One region of the Massilia sp. WG5 genome, then DNA from elsewhere that is predicted to be linked to it. Evidence: predicted binding sites of a transcription regulator. Region 1 holds the regulator's gene; each other region holds the start of a gene.
What was found. Region 1 encodes FNR, which switches genes on or off when oxygen is low (the NO sensors DNR and NnrR bind a similar motif). Its sites were predicted from a motif close to TTGATNNNNATCAA; they were not measured.
Positions count from the first base shown of each region.

Region 2: a site for FNR is predicted at 1,885-1,898, ahead of AM586_RS15940 (XrtA system polysaccharide chain length determinant). Genes of this name have one in related genera too.
Region 3: a site for FNR is predicted at 1,933-1,946, ahead of paaA (1,2-phenylacetyl-CoA epoxidase subunit PaaA). Genes of this name have one in related genera too.

Region 1 is NZ_CP012640.2:1,305,352-1,311,874, forward strand. It holds gene cydB (cytochrome d ubiquinol oxidase subunit II) at 1-285, opposite strand, end outside; gene AM586_RS05660 (cytochrome ubiquinol oxidase subunit I) at 287-1,714, opposite strand; gene fnr (fumarate/nitrate reduction transcriptional regulator Fnr) at 1,921-2,691, shown strand; gene AM586_RS05670 (right-handed parallel beta-helix repeat-containing protein) at 2,905-4,425, shown strand; gene AM586_RS05675 (EthD family reductase) at 4,509-4,823, shown strand; gene AM586_RS05680 (DUF885 family protein) at 4,886-6,523, opposite strand, start outside.
Region 2 is NZ_CP012640.2:3,570,880-3,577,402, forward strand. It holds gene AM586_RS15935 (XrtA-associated tyrosine autokinase) at 1-275, opposite strand, end outside; gene AM586_RS15940 (XrtA system polysaccharide chain length determinant) at 312-1,847, opposite strand; gene AM586_RS15945 (S1C family serine protease) at 2,278-2,994, shown strand; gene AM586_RS15950 (XrtA/PEP-CTERM system exopolysaccharide export protein) at 3,107-3,733, shown strand; gene AM586_RS15955 (hypothetical protein) at 3,970-4,515, shown strand; gene AM586_RS15960 (HPr-rel-A system PqqD family peptide chaperone) at 4,532-4,804, shown strand; gene AM586_RS15965 (HprK-related kinase A) at 4,798-5,715, shown strand; gene AM586_RS15970 (nucleotidyltransferase family protein) at 5,712-6,523, shown strand, end outside.
Region 3 is NZ_CP012640.2:2,733,421-2,739,943, forward strand. It holds gene paaC (1,2-phenylacetyl-CoA epoxidase subunit PaaC) at 1-557, opposite strand, end outside; gene paaB (1,2-phenylacetyl-CoA epoxidase subunit PaaB) at 566-850, opposite strand; gene paaA (1,2-phenylacetyl-CoA epoxidase subunit PaaA) at 896-1,882, opposite strand; gene paaX (phenylacetic acid degradation operon negative regulatory protein PaaX) at 2,012-2,938, shown strand; gene AM586_RS12155 (DUF2442 domain-containing protein) at 2,911-3,174, opposite strand; gene AM586_RS12160 (M14-type cytosolic carboxypeptidase) at 3,429-4,562, shown strand; gene AM586_RS12165 (hypothetical protein) at 4,653-5,480, shown strand; gene AM586_RS12170 (oxygen-insensitive NAD(P)H-dependent nitroreductase NfsB) at 5,467-6,120, opposite strand; gene AM586_RS12175 (porin) at 6,332-6,523, shown strand, end outside.

The DNA of each region.
Region 1 (6,523 bases):
GATCAGGCCCACCAGCATAAAGATCAGCGGCAGGTAGAGGCCCGGCAGGATCACCGCGTAGGCGACCGGGAAGGCCGCCAGCAGCCCCTCGCCGCCCAGCACCAGCCAGGTCTCGTTGCCGTCCCAGATCGGCGCCACCGAGTTCATCATCACGTCGCGCTCGCGCCTGCCCGGCACGAAGGGGTACAGCATGCCGATGCCGAGGTCGAAGCCGTCCAGCACCACGTACATGAAGACGGAAAAGAAGATGATGCCGGCCCAGACTGCGGTGATGTCGATGTCCATATCAGGTCATGTTGTCTTCGTTGACGGAAGCGTCCGGCTCGGGCACCGACAGCGGCCGCGCCGGCGTGCGTCCCCTGCCCGGCCCGCCCTGCGGCGCGCGGGCCAGGTCGAAGGCCTGCGGGCCCTTGCGCACCAGCCGCAGCACATAGGCGATGCCGACCCCGAACACGAACAGGTAGGCCACCACGAATACGGCCAGGCTCAGCGCCAGCGGGCCGACGGAAATCTTCGATGCGGCGTCCGCGGTGCGCAGCACGCCGTAGACGATCCAGGGCTGGCGTCCGACCTCGGTGGTGATCCAGCCGGCCAGCACCGCCAGCAGGCCGGCCGGCCCCATCCACATCGCCATGCGCAGGAACAGGCGCTGCTCGAACAGCCGTTTTTTCACCCGCAGCCACAGGCTCCAGGAGCCCAGCGCGATCATCAGGAGACCCAGCCCGACCATCACGCGGAAGCTCCAGAAGAGAATCAGGGAATTCGGCCGCTCGTCCTTCGGGAATTCCTTCAGGCCCTTGATCTGGCCGCCCCAGCTATGGGTCAGGATCAGGCTGCCGAGGCGCGGGATGCCGACGGCAAATTTCGTTTCCTCGTCCTTCATCGACGGAATGCCGAACAGCAGCAGCGGCAGCGGCTTGTCGCCCTCGTTCTGCCAGTGGCCCTCGAGCGCGGCGATTTTGGCCGGCTGGTGCTGCAGGGTGTTCAGGCCGTGCATGTCGCCCACAACGGCCTGGACCGGCGCCACGATCAGGACCAGCCACATCGCCATCGACAGCATGGTGCGCACCGCATCGTTGCCCCGCCCTTTCAGCAGGTGCCAGGCGGCCGAGCTGCCGACGAACAGCGCGGTCGACAGGAAGGCGGCGATCGACATGTGCACCAGCCGGTAGGGAAAGGAGGGATTGAAGACGATCTTCAGCCAGTCGACCGGCACCATGCGGCCCTCGACGATGGCATAGCCCTGCGGGGTCTGCATCCAGCTGTTCGAGCCGAGGATCCAGGTGGCGGAAATCAGCGTGCCGAGCGCGACCATGCAGGTGGCGAGGAAGTGCAGCCCGGGTCCGACCCGGGTCCAGCCGAACAGCATCACGCCCAGGAAGCCGGCTTCCAGGAAGAAGGCGGTCAGCACCTCGTAGGCCAGCAGGGGTCCGGTGATGGACCCGGCGTAGTCGGAAAAATAGCTCCAGTTGGTGCCGAACTGGTAGGCCATCACGATGCCGGAGACGACACCCATGCCGAAGGTGACGGCGAAGATCCTCAGCCAGAAGTGGTACAGGTCGACGAAGACCCGGCGCTTCGTCTTCAGCCAGCACAGTTCCAGCACGGCAAGGTAGCTGGCCAGGCCGATGGTAATGGCCGGGAACAGGATGTGGAACGACATCGTAAACGCGAACTGCACGCGCGCCAGGTCCAATGCCGCCAGTCCGAACATGAAAGTCCTCCCGTGATGTCGTGTCCCGAATCTAGCATGGGCCAGTGTGCGCACGATTGGCAGGATGACAATGCTCGCCCCCGCCGGGCTGTTGGAAATGACACGAAGTACAAACAAGTCCTTGACTAAAAGCCAAGGAGACGGCCCCGTGCGTGGCGACGGGCCGTATAATCCGGTATCGACCGCCATCCGACTCTTCACTTCCGATGATCCAGGCTATTTCCATCCAGAATGACAGCAGGCCCCTGAACGTCTCGGCGCTGAAGGCCAGCTGCGCAGCCTGCAGCATGCACCAGCTGTGCCTGCCGATGGGCCTGGAAAATGCGGATATCGACCGCCTCGACAAGATCATCGGCCGCCGCCGCCGGCTCGAGCGCGACGAGGCGCTGTACAAGATGGGCGAGCCCTTCCGTAACCTGTACGCCGTGCGCTTCGGGCATTTCAAGACCTACCAGGTGAACGCGGCCGGCGAAGCCCAGATCACGGGCTTCCAGATGGCCGGCGAGCTGCTCGGCATGGATGCGATCAGCGGCGACCGCTATCGCTGCGATGCGGTGGCGCTCGAGGACAGCGAAGTCTGCGAGATCCCCTTCGCCAACCTGGAAGAGCTGTTCGGCCAAGTCCCCGCCCTGCTGCGCCATTTCCACCGCATCATGAGCAACGAGATCACGCGCGAGCAGAATGTCATGCTCTTGCTCGGCAATATGCGCGCCGAGCAGCGCTTCGCCGTTTTCCTCGTCAACAAATCGGCCCGCTACGCCGCACGCGGCTATTCGCCCACCCAGTTCGCCCTGCGCATGTCGCGCGAAGACATCGGCAACTACCTGGGGCTCACCATCGAAAGCATCAGCCGGCTGCTGTCGCGCTTCAAGAAAATGGGACTGGTGGCGATCGACAAGCGCGAAGTGAGCCTGCTCGACCTGCCGCGCCTGAAGGCGATGGCGGCCGGCACCGAGCAGTGCAGTCCGATGGCGTGAGCCCGGCATGGCGTCCGGCTGCCGCCCAGGCCGCGCAAACCCCAGGCAAGTCAACCTACTTGACGCTGGGAATTGGCGTCGCAACAACTCGGCCTGACTGCATTTCTCCTTTTTCGACAAAGAGTCGTTGCGGCTTTGCGACCGCAAAGCTTACCATCGGCCAGGCGGACAGAGCAGTGTCCACCATCTTTGTCGGTTTCTGGAGAAACAGTCATGACCAAGCGAAGAAACTTCCTTCGGATTGCCTCCCGCGTGGGCGTCTCCGTATGCGCCGGCGCGGCGCTTCCATGGCTCACGAGGGCCCAGGCCGCGACCAGCGCGAACGTGCATTACATCGATCCGACAGTCGCCGGCCCGGGCGACGGCACGCTTGCCAGCCCGTTCCGCTCCTGGACCAGCGTTTCCTGGACGCCCGGCCACACCTATCTGCAGAAACGGGGCACGACCTATTCCGGTGTCTTCCAGCTGTCGGCGAGCGGCGTGCCGTCCCAGCGCATCACGATCGGCGCCTATTACCGATCCGACGGCAGCGACGATGCGTCAAGGCCAAAACCGGTCATTGTCCTGCCGGCCGCGCCCACCGCGCCGGCCGACGGCGCCTCGATCGCGGTGTTGAAGCAGGAGCGCGATTTCGTCACCTACCGCAACCTGGACATCCGGAACAGCGCCTTGCCGGAAGCCAGCGACGCGGCGATCATCTGGCTGGGCAATAACTGCGTGTTCGACAACTGCAGGCTGACATCGAACTGCGCCGGCGTGTATATGTTCAATAAAAGCCACACGACCGTCTCCAACTGCGTGCTCGACGTCATCAGTAACAGCGCCACATATGCCAACCACGGGATCCTGGTGGCCGCGAACCTCACCGTCGACGACATCCGCCTGCTCAACAATACCGTCCGCCACCACGGCGGCGGCACCGGGAGCTCGCACGGCATCCGCTGCGAAACCTACAGCAGCGACACCTTCCTCACGCATCTCGTGATTCGCGGGAACCGCGTTTCTCCGCCGACCGGCGTCGCCTACAGCACGAACCCCAGGGCGATCGGCGTCTACCTGGTCCAGGGGGCCGGCGCCACCTTGGACAAGAATACCGTAAGCGGGATGCTCACCGGCATCCTCATCAACAGCGGCGATGGCAACTACGTCGGCAACAATAACTGCAGCAACAATATGAATTTCGGCATTCATATCAGCGGGCTCGCCAGGAATTACATGATCGAGAACAACGTCTGCAATGCGAATGGCGGGGATTTTGGTCCGAGCTGGTACGGACGCGGCATCGAGCTGACCTCGGCGGGGCCGGATGCCGTATCGGGGCACACGATCCGCTACAACACCTGCAAATCCAACCGCAACTACGGCGGCCCGCTGGACAATGGTTCGGAAGGGGTCGGCATCGGCCTGGATAACGGGACCAGCAAGTGTTCGATCTACGGCAACGTCATCTCGAAGAACGAGGGAAACGGCATTCAGGTGTACGGCGGCGGCGATCCGGCCAGGTGGCCCGACACGGGCGGCCATACGATCAGTTCCAACAAGATGGATTCGAACTGCAGCTTCTCCAGGCTGAACCGGCGCAGCGGAGGAACGACGCCCAGTTCATTCCAGGCGCACATCGCGCTGGTCTATGTCTACGGCAGCCCTACCCTCGTTGCCAAAAACGCTTTCTCGGGAAGCACCAGCATGAAGGTCTACACGGATGGCTCGGACTCGAACGTTACCGTCGCCTGATATGCATGGAAACTTGCCAAGCGCCGGACATCGGCGCACGATGAGTTCATCGGCTTTAACCACCCACGAGAAGGAGACTGGCGATGATCAAGGTGAGCGTGATGTATCCGAATGGCCCCGAGGCCCGTTTCGACGACGCCTACTACCGTGAGCAGCACATGCCCATGGTGAAGAAGCTGATGGGCGACTACTGCAAGTACTACACGGTCGACAAGGCGATCGCCGCCGGCCCGTCCGCCCCGGATGCACCCTACATCGCCATGGGCCACCTGTTCTGCGATTCCGTCGACGCCTTCCAGGCCGGCTTCGGGCCGCACACGAAGGAGATCATGGCCGACATCCCCAACTACACCAACCAGACGCCGGTGATCCAGATGAGCGAGGTGGTGGTCGGCTAAGCGACAGCCTCAGCCGCCGTCGCTTCCGGCAATGCCGGGAACGACGGCGCAAGCTTGCAAGGTCAAGCCTTCTTCTGCCGGGCGATCCAGCGATCGACGATCTGCCCCAGCACGTCCAGCGGCACCGACCCGTTTTTCAGCACCACGTCATGGAAGGCCGGCAGCGAGAACCTGTCGCCCAGCTCCTGCTTCGCTTTATCGCGCAGTTCGATAATGCGCAGCATGCCGATCATGTAGGCGCAGGCCTGGCCCGGCCAGGCGACATAGCGCTCGACTTCCTGGGCGCCGATGCCGTAGTCGATCGCCTGCTGGCGCGTCCATCCCTTGCTGTGCAGGCCGGTGTCGACCACCAGGCGCCGGGCGCGGAACAGCTCCGAGCCGAGCGCGCCGAGCAGGCCCGGGACATCCCCCTGCTTTTCATCTCCGTACCAGCCCTGCTCCACCGCCAGCCGTTCGGCGTACAGGCCCCAGCCTTCGCTGTGGGCGCTGCCGCCGCCGAAGATGCGCTGGGCGCGGAACTTCGGCAGGTCGGTCCGCTCCTGCTGGATCGCCAGCTGGAAGTGGTGGCCCGGCACCGCCTCGTGGTAGGACAGGCTGCGCATGCGGATCACGTCGAAGCTCGGGCCGCGCAGCGGCACCCAGAAGATGCCGGGGCGGCTGCCGTCCGGCGCCGGCAGCGAATAATGCGCGGCGGCCGAGGCTTCGGTCAGCGCCGGCTCGCGGCGCACCTCGACCGGCGCGCGCGGCTTCAGGTTGAACAGGGCATTGCTGCGCTGCTCGGCGTCGGCCACCATCGCCGCGTACTTCTGCAGCAGCTCGGGACGCGGATCCGCTTCTCCCTTCGGCTCGAAGCTGGCGTCCAGCTTCTTCATGCGCTCCTCGATCGAGCCTTCGGTGTAGCCGAGCGAGCGCAGGTGGCGGTCCATCTCGCCCTCGATGCGCGCGACTTCGCGCAGGCCGATCTCGTGGATCTGCGCGGCCGTGAGGTTCGTGCTGGTGTAGGTCTTCAGGGCCTGCTGGTAGGCGTCCAGTCCGCCCGGCAGGCGCGCGATGCCGGCGGTATCGGAGGTAGCCGGGTGGATCTCGGCCATGAAGGCCTGTACGCGCCGGTAGGCCGGGCGGATCTTCTCCTCGACGATGCGGGCGGCGCTCGACACGGCCTTGGCGCGCACCGGCTCGGCCACGTCGGACAGCTTGGCGAGGCGCTGGTCGAGCGTGGTGACCAGCACGTTCTGGTCCGCCGCCGGTTTCAGGAACAGGTCGACCTGGTACTGGGCGCGCTCGAGGATGAAGCGCGGCGGCAGGAAGCCTTTCGCGGCCGCTTCCCTGGCGCGTTCCAGGGCCTCGTCCATGCGCTGTCCGACCTGCTCCAGGCGCGCCATGTAGCTGCTCAGGTCCGCGGCCCGGCGCAGCGGATGGGTGGTGGTCATGAAGTTGACCAGCCCGACCTGCACGCCGCCGAACTGGTTGAACACGAAGCGGTAATCCTCGAAGGGCTCGCTGGCGATGGTGTTCGCCAGGCTCCAGCGCATCACCGAGGCCGAGGTGCGCTGCTCCTCGCTCAGCGGACCCGCCAGGAAGGCGTCCAGGCGCGCCACGCCGGTCTTCGCCATGTCGACCATCTGCTGGCGCTGCGCGCGGGTCTGCGGCGTCAGCTGGCGGTCGAGGGCCGCCTGTTCGGCGCCGTCGAAGTACTGGGT
Region 2 (6,523 bases), 2.3 Mb from region 1:
ACCATGCCGGTCTCGCGCATGCGCGCCAGGTCCAGTTCGACGCGGCGGGTGCTGAACTTCGGCACGGCGCGCTCGGCGCCAGCGGCTGGCGCTGCCGCCGCGGGGGCGGCGCCAAAGGCCGGCGTGGCCGGGACTGCGTGCACGACCTCATGCGCCGGGATGTCCAGCACCGCGGCCGGGGCCGCGCTGGCGTCGATGGGGCTGGCAGGGATGACGGGGGCGGTGCTGCGCTGCTGCCGGTCGATGCGGCTGGCCGCTTTTTCGATAATGCTCACGAGGAACTCCTTGCAATCTTTACGGGGGCGCCGCGATTAAAGCGTCGGATGGGACAGGATCGCTGCCATCCCGGCGCCATAAATGCCGAACAGGACCAGTACCGATACCCCGAGCGCGGCCAGGCGGCGCTTGCGGCGGATCGTCTGTTGCGAGGTCCAGTTCATGCCGATCGAGCCGAGCACCGGCAGGCCGGTGACCTCGCGCAGGGTGGCCTGGCTCAGGAAGGTCGGGCGCAGCTGGCTCATCAGGAAGGCGACGGCGATGCCGGCCACCAGGGCGCCGGCGAACACCAGCGAGAACAGGCGCAGGCGGTTCGGGCCGCTCGGCTGCAGCGGGACGGTCGGCGGGTCGATCACGCGGAAGTTCAGCATGTCGGTGGCGGACGACAGGTCACCCGACAGGCGTGCCTGTTCGCGGCGTTCCAGCAGCTTCTGGTAGTTTTCCTTGTTGACCTGGTAGTCGCGGTTGAGCTGGGCCAGCTGGGCTTCGACTTCCGGCACCGAGGCGCTCTGGGTGCGCAGGCGGGCGACGCGGGCCGCATATTCGTCGACGCGGGTGCGCATCGACGCCACATGGGCTTCGGCCTGCGACAGCGAGACGTTCAGCTGTTGCAGCATCGGGCTGTAGCCTGCGCCGGGGTCGGCGCTGCGCTTCTTCTGCTTGGACAGGTCGGCCTTCTGCGCCAGCAGCTGGTCCAGCAGGCGGCGGTTGGCGACGATGTCCGGGTGCTGCTCGGTGTACTGCAGGCGCAGGGCATCCAGGTTCTTCTGGGTGGTGGCGATGCGGGCTTCCAGTTCCGGATCGGTCACCGGGATATTGGCCACTTCGCCCGGCTTGGCCGGCTCGCCCGAGATCTGGCGGCGGATCGCGTTCCGGGCCTGCTCGGCTTCGGCCAGCTCCAGGCGCGCCTGGCTCAGCTGGTCGGTGGCCTGGCTCAGCTGGGAACTGAAGTCGCCGCCGCCTTCGCGCGGCAGCAGGCCCATGTTCCTGATCTTGAATTCCTTCAGCGAGTTTTCGGCAGCGGTCAGCTTGCCTTCATAGGACTTGATCTGGTCGTCGATGAATTGCACGGCCCGTTCCGAGTCCTGTTTCTTGCCGCTGGACCCGCCCTCGACGAAGATGGTCATCAGCGACTGCACCACGTCCTTGCCCAGCTTCGGGTTGTCCGCGGTATAGGTGATCGTATAGATGTCGTCGCGCTCGGTACCGGCGATCTTGATCTTCGCCATCAGCTCGTCGACCATCTTTTCATGTTCCTTGGTGTCCCTGGCCTTGACGTCCAGGTCCACCATGCGCATCAGGCGCTCGACGTTCGGACGGCTGATCAGGGTGCGGCGCATGAAGACCACCTGCTGGTCCAGGTTGGGCAGGGTAGTCATGCCCGACAGCAGCGGCTTGAGGATGCTTTGCGTGTCCACATACACGCGGGCCGACGCTTCGTACTGGTTGGGCAGCTTTAATACCACGGCCCAGCCGATTACGGCGATCGTCCAAGAAATGGCAACGGCATACCAGCGGTACTTGCCGATTGCTTTAAGGAAGTTCAGGAGGGTGGCTGTGATCTCTGCCATCGTGTCAATCTCACCAGGAAGGAACCGGATTTATGTACTGATCCGGGTCAAGGAAAATGGAATACTCATCATCATCGCTTGTACTCAAAGCAATTGCAATTAAGCACAAGAAAAATGTGAAGCGCTCGACAGGTAGTACCTCGTCTACAACACAAATGCCGTCAAGAAACCCGGAGATGCGCTGTACTTGCATTGATTTTGTGAAATTATTGAAAAGAGTTTATGAAAAACAAGGATGTAAGATGCATTGAGGCAATACAGCGGCGGCAGGCAGAGTATTCATGGAGTAGACTTGCAGAATCGCAATTTTCTAAAAGAAATCGAATTTATTGTAATGTCTAAATTGCAAAAAGGGGTGCACGGTTGGTGCGCAATCGAAACATGGTCTGGCGCGGCGCGTCGGCTGCTGGCGGGGGGAGTGGCGGCCTGCATGCTGGTGCCTGCAGCGGGCGCCGATCTGACGGCCGTAGTTCCGACCGTCAAGCGTTCAGTGGTCGGCGTCGGCACCTTCGAGCGCACGCGCAGTCCGTCGACCGTGTTCTTCGGCACCGGCTTCGTGACGGGCGACGGCCTGGATGTGATTACCAATGCGCATGTGGTGCCCGAGAAGCTGGACGAGGCGCATATGGAGCAGCTCGGCATCGTGACCAGCGACGGCGACGTAGTGCGGTTCCGGCCGGCCCAGCTGGTGGCGCGCGACAACGAGCATGACCTGGCCCACCTGCGGCTGAGCGGTCCGCCGCTGCCGGCCTTGAAGCTGGGCGATTCCGATGAGGCGGCCGAGGGCCAGAACCTGGCGTTCACCGGTTATCCGCTGGGCATGGTGCTGGGCCTGCATGCGGCCACCCACCGCGCCACCCTGGCGGCCATCACGCCAATCGTCATGCCGTCGCTGAACTCGCGCAAGCTCGAGGTGCGCCAGCTGGCCCAGCTTCAGCGCACGTCCTTCGACATCTTCCAGCTCGACGCGACAGCTTATCCCGGCAACAGCGGCAGCCCGGTCTACGACCCGGCCAGCGGCCAGGTATGGGGCGTGATCAACGCCGTGTTCGTCAAAGGTTTGAAGGAAACCGCGATCAGCAACCCCAGCGGCATCACGTATGCGATCCCGGTGAAATACGTTAAAAATCTAATGCAACAGAAATGAAACGTTAGGGAAAGTTTTCAAGCGTGCGCGGTCTTTTCCTAAAGCACTATGATATACAATAGCTCGCTGTTAATGGCTTACTAACATATTGCGTTCGACGAAAGGGAATGACGTGGGCAAGTACAAGGCGAACCTGATCAAACATACGGCAGTAGCGGCGTCCACTGCGCTTGCGCTGGTCCTGACCGGCTGCGCCACCAGGAGCCCGCTGCCGCCTCAAACCCAGGTCAGCAACCCCGAGTACCTGATCGGACCGGGCGATACCGTGAATATCATGGTGTGGCGCAATCCCGAGGTGTCGATGTCGGTGCCGGTGCGTCCGGACGGCAAGATCACGACCCCGCTGGTCGAAGACCTGCCGGCCGCCGGCAAGACCTCGACCGAACTGGCGCGCGATATCGAAAAGGCGCTGGCCAAATTCATCCAGCAACCAGTGGTGACCGTCATCGTCACCAACTTCATCGGCAATTTCAGCGAACAGATCCGTGTGGTCGGCCAAGCTGCCAAGCCACAAGCCCTGCCGTACCGCCGCGACATGTCCCTGATGGACGTGCTGATCGCGGTCGGCGGCGTGACCGAATTCGCGGCCGGCAACCGTGCCAGCCTGATCCGCACCGTCGATGGCAAACAGCAGAAGTTCAACGTCCGCCTGGACGATCTGATCAAGGACGGCGATATCTCGGCCAATATGCCGATGCGCCCGGGTGATGTGCTTGTGATCCCCGAAAGTTTCTTCTAATCTTACGCGTCGATAATTTTTACACTCGGCAGCGTTCCGACTTACAATGGAAATTTCCGGGTAGTACATCAGCGACTAAGCGTCTGATTTAAAATATTTTTTTCGGAACAGCGTGATCATGGCCCGGAACTTGCTTTTCATGGGAAGTCAGGGAAACTTCGCATGAACGCAACACATCTTTGGGGATATCGCACGTGCCTACCGAAAATCAAGAAAGCAATGGAAACGCGGCGCCCTTGTCCTTGAGTGAACGCGGCGCCACGCGGCGCCGGCTGGCCAAGGCCGGCGTCGGCGCAGCCGGTGTCCTGTTGACACTGGAAAGCCGTGCCGCCATGAGCCCGATGATCTGCAAGTCGCCCTCGGGCGCCCTGTCCGGCGGCTTGAGCAGTCATTACGGCCCGGAGCCAGTCTGCCAGGGGCTCTCGCCGGGATACTGGAAAAATCATACCAGCGCCTGGCCGATTCCCACCACGACCATGTTCGCCGCCGTGTTTTCCGCCGGCGACCCGCGTTCCTGCAGCGCCGATACCAAGGGCAAGAACTACACCTGCTCGACAATGCTTAACCTGCTGACGCCGCAGCACTTTGACCAGTACAAGCTGGCGATGCATGCAGTGGCGACCTACCTGAATATCAAGTCGGGCAAAATCAATTTCCTGTCCGTCGAGACGCTGCTGAGCATGTGGTCCGAGGTGCAGGCCAAGGGCTACTATGAGCCGACCGCCGGAGTGAAGTGGAGCGCCGAGCAGGTCAAGAACTACCTGCAGGCCACTCACGACTGACGGGGCGGCAATAAGCATGTGGCGCGTGGTTCAAGGGCAATCCCTTTTCTTTCGGGAATGGGATGGCGAAGCGGTGTTGTACAACGACCTGTCAGGCAATACCCACCTGCTGGATGGCGGCGCCATCGATGTGCTGCAGGCCTTGCGCGCCGGCCCGGCCGATGCCGCTACCCTGGCGGCCGGACTGGCCGGGCGCTTCGAGGCCGATGCCGATGAACTGAGCGCCGTGATCGACGACATGCTGGCCGGCCTGGCCACCCTCGACCTGGTCGAATTTTCCCCATGCTGACCATCGCCGACCTGCCGCGGCGCGAGCTGGCGGCGCGCCTGGCCGGCCCGGGGCTGGTCCTGCGCACCGGGCCCTTCGCCAACCGCATCCGCAGCGACATTCCCTATCTGGTCGATGGCATTGCGCTGCTGTACGCCGACTATCCGGTTGACGAGCCCGGCGGCTTTGCCGACTTCCACCTGTCGCTGCATCGCGCGGGCGGCGTGCGCCGCTGGTTCCGGCCGCAGGTCCGTTTCGCCCACGAGGGCATGACCCCGTTCAAGCCCTTGCCGCTGGCGCAGGCCTATCCGATGTTCGAATGGGTGATGAACTGGTGCGTGTCGCACCGCGCCCACGCTTACCTGATCATCCATGCCGCCGTGCTGGAGCGGCATGGCCGCGCGGTGATCCTGCCGGCGCCGCCCGGCTCGGGCAAGAGCACGCTGTGCGCGGCGCTGGTCACGCGCGGCTGGCGCCTGCTGTCCGACGAGATGACCCTGGTGCGCCTGGACGACGGCGCCGTGCTGCCGCTGCCGCGTCCGGTCAGCCTGAAGAACGGGTCGATCGACGTGATCCGCGGCTACGCCCCCGATGCCGTGCTCAGCCGGCCGGTGGAAAACACCGCCAAGGGCACCATCGCCCACCTGAAACCCCCGGCAGACAGCATCGCCCGCGCCTTCGATCCGGCCCGCGCCGCCTTCATCGTGTTTCCGCGCTACGAGGCGCAGGCCGCCACCAGCCTGGCGCCGCTGGCGAAGGCGCGCGCCTTCATGGGCGTGGCCGAGAACGCTTTTAATTACCAGGTGCTGGGTGTGCGCGGCTTCAAGGCCCTCGGCGACCTGATCGAATCGACGGCGGCCTTTGAGTTCCGTTACAGCAAGCTGGACGAAGCGGTGACCCTGTTCGAGCGCCTGGCGAAGGAGGGCGCATGAGGGACCCGCTGCTGCTGCGCGTGCTGCGCGAGCCGTCCGCCGCCGCCGGACTCGATCTGGCCGGCTGGGACCTGCTGCTGCGCCAGGCGCTCGGCGCGAATATGAGCGCCATGCTGCCGGTGCTGCTCGAGGATGCCGGCCTGTTCGACGCGGTCCCGCCGGCGCCGCGCGCCCAGCTGGAGTGGGCGCGTGCCGCCAGCGCGCGCCATGCCCAGGCGGTGCATTACGAGGTGATGCAGATCGACCGCGCCTTGTCCGGCCTGGGCTTGCCGCTGATCCTGCTCAAGGGCGCGGCGTATGCGATGGCCGGCTTGGCGGCGGGGCGCGGCCGGATGTTTTCCGACATCGATATCCTGGTGCCGAAAGCGCAGCTGGGCCAGGTAGAGGCCGCCCTGATGCTGAACGGCTGGGCCAGCCTGCACCAGGATGCCTACGACCAGCGCTATTACCGCGAGTGGATGCATGAATTGCCGCCGATGGAGCACCTGCGCCGAGGCAACGTCATCGACGTGCACCATGCCATCCTGCCCGAGACGGCGGCGCAGCGTCCGGATCCCGCCAGGCTGCGCGCGGCCGCCGTGCCGATCGATGGCCTCGCACCGGGCATGCCGCGGTTGTTCATGCTGGCGCCGCGCGACATGGTGCTGCACAGCGCCGTGCACTTGTTTTCGGAAGGCGAGTTCGACCACGGCCTGCGCAACCTGTTCGACATTCACCGGCTGCTCCAGCAATTCGGACCGCAGCAGGGCTTCTGGGACGGCTTGCCGGCGCGCGCGCGCGAACTCGAACTCGAACGGCCGCTGTTCTA
Region 3 (6,523 bases), 1.4 Mb from region 1:
TGCTCCACCATGGCCAGCTCGAGCTCGTCGTAGATGAAGACTTCGCCCGTATAGGTCCACAGCTCGTCGATCGCGGCTTGCATCTTCGCGTGGCTGACCGGCGTGCCGTCGCCCAGGCGCACCACCAGGTCGCCGCTGCGGCGCAGGTGGTAGGTGACTTCCTTGACCGATTTTTCCGCGATCTCGGCGATGCGCCTGTCGGTCGAGGACAGCAGCCCGCGCATCAGGAAGTAGTGCCAGGTGTCGAAGAAGAACTGGCGCACCATGGTCTGGGCGTAGTCGCCGTTCGGCTGTTCGACCAGCAGGACATTGCGGAACTCGCGGCTGTCGCGCAGGTAGGCGAGGCGGTCCTCGTCGCGGCCGCGGCCTTCGAGTTCGCCGGCGTAGCCCAGCCACATGCGGGTCTGGCCGAGCAGGTCGAGGGCGACGTTGGTGAGCGCCATGTCCTCTTCCAGCGCCGGACCCTTGCCGCACAGCTGGGACAGCTGCTGGGACAGGATCAGGGCGTTGTCGCCCTGGCGCAGAAGGTATTCGATCTTGGCCAATTCAAGGTTCACGGCCGGCCTCACAGGTTCTTGACTTCTTCCGGCATCGGGAAGAAGGTCGGGTGGCGATACACCTTGCTGTTGGACGGCTCGAACAGCGCGTCCTTGTCGCTCGGGCTGGAGGCGACGATGTCGGCCGCCTTCACGACCCAGATCGAGACGCCTTCGTTACGGCGCGTGTAGACGTCGCGCGCATTGTTGATCGCCATCTCGGCATCCGGTGCGTGCAGGCTGCCGACGTGCTTGTGGGCGAGTCCGTGCTGGCTGCGGATGAAGACTTCCCACAGGGGCCATTCTTTGCTCATTGTTGTCTCCGGGTTTTTACGTGGGCACGGGGTGCCCACCCTACATCAGGCGACCTGCCTGGCAGCCTGCTTGTCCGCATGCGCCACCAGCGCCTCGCGGAACCATGCGCCGTCTTCCCAGGCCTTGACCCGGGTGCGCAGGCGCTCCTTGTTGCAGGGCCCGTTGCCCTTCAGGACGTTGTGGAATTCGTCCCAGTCGATCTCGCCGAAATCGTAGTGGCCGCGTTCTTCGTTCCACTTCAGGTCGGGGTCGGGGACGCTCAGGCCCAGGAATTCGGCCTGCGGCACGGTCTGGTCGACCATGCGCTGGCGCAGTTCGTCGTTCGAGAACAGCTTGATCCGCCACTGCGTCGACTGCGCGCTGTTGACCGACTCGGCGTCCGACGGGCCGAACATCATCAGCGAGGGCCACCACCAGCGGTTCAGGGCGTCCTGGGCCATCGCCTTCTGTTCGGGCGAGCCCTGGGCCAGCTTCATCATGATGTCGTAGCCCTGGCGCGCGTGGAAGGACTCTTCCTTGCACACGCGGATCATGGCGCGCGCATACGGCCCATACGAGCAGCGGCAAAGCGGGATCTGGTTGATGATGGCCGAGCCGTCGACCAGCCAGCCGATCGCGCCGATGTCGGCCCAGGTCAGCGTGGGGTAGTTGAAGATGCTCGAGTACTTGGCCTTGCCCGCGTGCAGGGCCTCCAGCAGCTCGTCGCGCGAGACGCCCAGGGTTTCGGCGGCGCTGTACAGGTAGAGGCCGTGGCCGGCTTCGTCCTGGATCTTGGCCAGCAGGATCGCCTTGCGCTTGAGGGTGGGGGCGCGCGTGACCCAGTTGCCTTCCGGCAGCTGGCCGACGATCTCGGAATGGGCATGTTGGGAAATCTGGCGCACCAGGGTCTTGCGGTAAGCCTCGGGCATCCAGTCCTTCGGCTCGATCTTGACGCCGGCGTCGATGCGGGCCTGGAAAGCCTGTTCATCCGCGCTCATGTCGTCGCGCGTCTGTACCTTCTTGAGGCCGGTTTCTACCAGTTGGGCATACATGGTGGTCTCCGTTTGTGTTCTGTCTGAATCCATAATACGATACAAAAAACTGGATGTACACCAAAATTTTGAATCATATCGATGTGCAACAATCTATCCCATGCATCGTGATTACGGTAAAGTAACTGTATGAAAATGCTCACCAGCAGCGAGTGGATAGCCCGCTTCCTTACCACCGATCCGCCGCGCTCGAAGTCGCTGGTCATGACGATCTTCGGCGACGCCATCGCCCCACACGGCGCCCGCCTGTGGCTGGGCAGCCTGATCGAGCTGGTGGCGCCGATGGGCGTCACCGACCGCCTGGTGCGCACCAGTGTATTCCGCCTGGTGCAGGAAGGCTGGCTGGTCGCGAGCCGCGAGGGGCGGCGCAGCAGCTATGCCCTGCTGCCGGAGGCGCGTCCGCGCTTCGAGCGCGCGAACCGCCGCATCTACGCCCCGCCCGGCCTCGACTGGGATGGCCGCTGGACCGTGGTGATGGCACCGAACGGCAGCATCGACGCCAGCCTGCGCGCGGCCGTGCGCAAGGAGCTCGAGTGGGAAGGTTACGCGATGCTGGCGCCGGGGCTGCTGGCCCATCCGGCGGCCGATCCGGCGCCGCTGGCCGAGATCCTCGATCGCATCAAGGGCGCCGGCAAGGTCTTCGTCTGCAGCGCCGCCGAACTGCCCGGGTCCGGCTCGCGTCCGCTGGGCGAACTGGTGCACGAAGGCTGGAACCTGTCCGGCGTGGTGGCCGGCTACCGCCGCTTCATCGAGGAGTTCTCGCCGCTGCTGGCACTGCTGAAGGAAGAAAAGGAACTCACGCCCGAGGCGGCGTTCGTGATGCGCAGCCTGCTGATCCACGCCTACCGCCGCGTCCAGCTGCACGACCCGATGCTGCCGCTGGAGCTGCTGCCCCAGCCCTGGCCGGGCTCGGAAGCCTACGCGCTGGCGCAGGCGATCTACCGCCTGAGCTGGCAGCAGGCGGAGCGGCACCTGATGGATGTGCTGCGCAGGGAAGATGCGGATGCGCCCGAAGCGGATGCCGGCTTCTATGAGAGGTTCGGCGGATTGCGCTGAGGCGCGCTCATCGACAGCCGGATGCTCTCGACGCTGAGCTCGAGGTCGAGTCCCGGCCAGTACAGGCAGGTATCGCCGAAGCACTCGACCCGGCACAATTGCGCCACCGTCGCATCCTCGAACCAGGGATACATGGCGAAGGGCAGGTACAACTCTTCCCGATGACAGCGCAGCCAGAAACCCTGGCTGTCGATGCTGGTGATTTCGGCCCGTGCCACGCGAATTTCATTCTTCATTGTTTTCCTCCGAAACAGCAACGGTAGCAGCGGAGAGCAGGCCATCATTTGACCGGCAGCAGACGAGCCGATTTGCGCGGCGAAACAAGGTATGGTTATGATGCGTGCCTCACCACTCAAATAACAGGACCTGGTCAAACCGTCGCGAGCGGCCGCAGTTTCGGCTGAGAAGCGCAGCCGTACTTACGGTACGGCGAGCATCGCAAGCCGAAAATGCAACGCGCAGCAGGTTTGCCCAGGCCCCATCCACAACCATGTCTATCAAGATTAGCAGCCAGTTCGACGCTGGCGCCATCGAGGTCGTGAACGCCACAAGCGCGACCGCCATCGATCTGAACATCCGCAAGGATTCGCACGCCGACATCACCCAGTGGTTCTACTTCCGCCTGCAGGGCGCGCAGGCGCAGCCCTGCACGATCCGCCTGCTGAACGCCGGCCAGTCGGCCTACCCGGCGGGATGGGAAGACTACAACGCGATGGCGAGCTATGACCGCATCAACTGGTTCCGCGTGCCGACCAGCTTCGACGGCCAGGTGCTGAGCATCGAGCACACCCCGGCCATGGACAGCGTCTACTACGCCTACTTCGAGCCCTATTCCTGGGAGCGCCACCTGGAGCTGCTGGACCGCGCCCAGCTGTCCGAACACGTGCGCATGCTCGACCTCGGTTCGACCATCGACGGCCGCGACCTGAACCTGCTCGTCATCGGCGAGCCGGCGGAAGGCAAGAAGAAAGTCTGGGTGATCGCACGCCAGCACCCGGGCGAGACGATGGCCGAATGGTTCGTCGAAGGCATGCTCGACGCCCTGCTCGACCCGGCCCATCCCTTCGGGCGTCAGTTATTGAAAGAATCGGTGTTCTACGTGGTGCCGAACATGAACCCGGACGGCTCGGTGCGGGGCAACCTGCGCACGAATGCCGCCGGCGCCAACCTGAACCGCGAGTGGCTGAACCCGAGCATGGAGCGCAGCCCGGAAGTCTTCCTGGTGCTGAAGAAGATGCACGAAACCGGCGTCGACATGTGCCTGGACGTGCACGGCGACGAGGGCCTGCCCTACGTGTTCATCGCCGGCAGCGAATCCCTGCCGAACTTTACCGCCGAACAGGCCGCCGCCCAGAAGGCCTTCTCGGATGCCTTCATGGTCGCCAGCCCGGACTTCCAGGACGTGCACGGCTACGGCGAGACGCCCTACAGCGAAGAGACCCTGACCATGGGCTCGCCGCACATCACCCACGCCTTCGGCTGCCTGTCGCTGACCCTGGAACTGCCGTTCAAGGACAACGCCAACGACCCGGATCCGCTGGTCGGCTGGGACGGCGCGCGCAGCGCCCGCCTCGGCGCCGCGGTGTTGCAGCCGGTGCTGCAGGCGGTCCGCGCGATCAAGTAAGCGTACGAAGGAATACTCCCGGCCCACCCGGGAACCGGCCTGCGCCGCCCTCTGTCAAAAGCATGAGCGGCAGCCAGAGCGGAGAACGGGATGGGCAATGTCGGAGGAAGTGTTTATCGGCCGGGTGAAAGTCCGGACCCGGGGGCGACGCCTCCGGCCGGGCTGGCGCTGGGCGATGCGTGGTTCTGGCATGCCGAACAGACGCTGCTGCAGGCCCTGGTCGAGCATCCGCAGGTCGCGCCCGAGCATGCCGCGATCCGCCTGCTCGGCTTCAACGGCGCCCGTCTCAATGAGTACATCGGCGACGGCGCCTATGCCAGCGTGATCCGCATGCACCTGTCGCCGGAACTCCACTTCAGCGAGTTCTATCTCGGCGGCTTCGCCAACGACGCGCTCGAACACCGGCTGGCGCTGCGCGACGACTGCTCCGCCGCATCTTCCCCGGCCGCCTGCTTTTCGGCGGCGCGCCTCGACCTGCTGCTGTACCACGTCAGCGAAGGCCTGAACGGCATCATCCGCGCGATCCGCTGGGCCTACCGCAAGACGCCCTGGCAGCAGCCGATCTTCCTGAACGGCTACGACTATCCGGTGCCGGACGGCCGCGGCTTCGTCGACAGCCATGGCGGCTGGATCACGACCGTCATGGACGACGCCGGCGTCGATCCCGACCTGGCCTTCCGCACCGAAGTCATGAAGCTGGTGATCGACGCCGTCAACGACGAGGTGCTGGCCGAATTCCACGCGCCGTTGGAACACGTATTCCACGTCGACAGCCGCGGCATCCTGGCCAGCGATGTGCAGCACTACGCCGAGGACTGGGAAAACGAGGGTTACCCGACGCGGGACGGCTTCATGAAGATCCTGGAGCGGGCATGGTTTCCCATGCTCCGCCCCTTCGGCATCATTACAGGAAGGTGAACACCTGCTCTTCGCTCAGGCGCGACTTCGGCAGGCCGGCGTTGAAGTCGGTCTCGGCGTGGTAGCCGAAGCTCAGCATCACCAGGCTGGTCAGGCCGCGCTCGTGCAGGCCGAACTCCGCGTCCAGCGCGGCGACGTCGATGCCTTCCATCGGCGTGGTGTCGATGCCCAGGTTGGCGGCGCCCAGCATCGCGCTGCCGAGGGCGATATACACCTGTTTTTCCAGCCACTGCGGCAGGTCCTTCTGGGTGTAGCGGTGCAGGTTCACGTAGCCCAGGCGGCCCTTGGCCTGGCCGGCCTTCGCGGCCTCGTCGCGAAAGCGGCCGTCGCGCTGCTCCTGCTCCAGCACGGCATCCAGGTGCTGCTGGTCGGCGTCGGCGCGCACGCAGAACAGGATCACGTGCGAGGCCTTGGTGATCTTCGGCTCGTTGTAGATAAAACCGCCCTGCGCGCCCTTGGCCATGCGGGCCTTCGCTTCCGGCGTGCTGGCGACGATGAAGTGCCAGGGCTGCGAGTTCACCGAAGACGGGCTGTTGCGCAGCAGGCCGTAGATCTGCTGCATGAGTTCGTCGGGGACGCGGCGGGTCGGGTCGTAGGCCTTGGTGGTGTGGCGTTTGGTAGCGGCGGCAAGAATACTCATGTGCTTCCTTTCAAGTGCAATGCATAGCCACACATTATTGCAGGAACCAAAAAAACGCGTGCGAGGCGATCTGTCCCATGCTTGAGCGTGGGCATATTTCCACAGCGCATGTCGGTAATGCGGCAGCGCAAATTTCCTACGCGCAAAAACTGATATTGATGGAGATGCTTTTGGGCCACTTCTATCGATTTCTTTTTGCAGAGGATGGGATATGACACTGAAAAAATGGGCCTTCGCCGCAAGCCTGACCGCCGGCACCCTTGCCTCGGGCAGCGCTCTCGCACAGTCGAATACCGATGTCTACGGCATCATCGACGTGCTGCTTGGCCCGACGACCAACATCACCAAGGACAAGGGCACGACCTGGCGCGTCAGTGCGAGCGGCATGAACACCTCGCGTCTC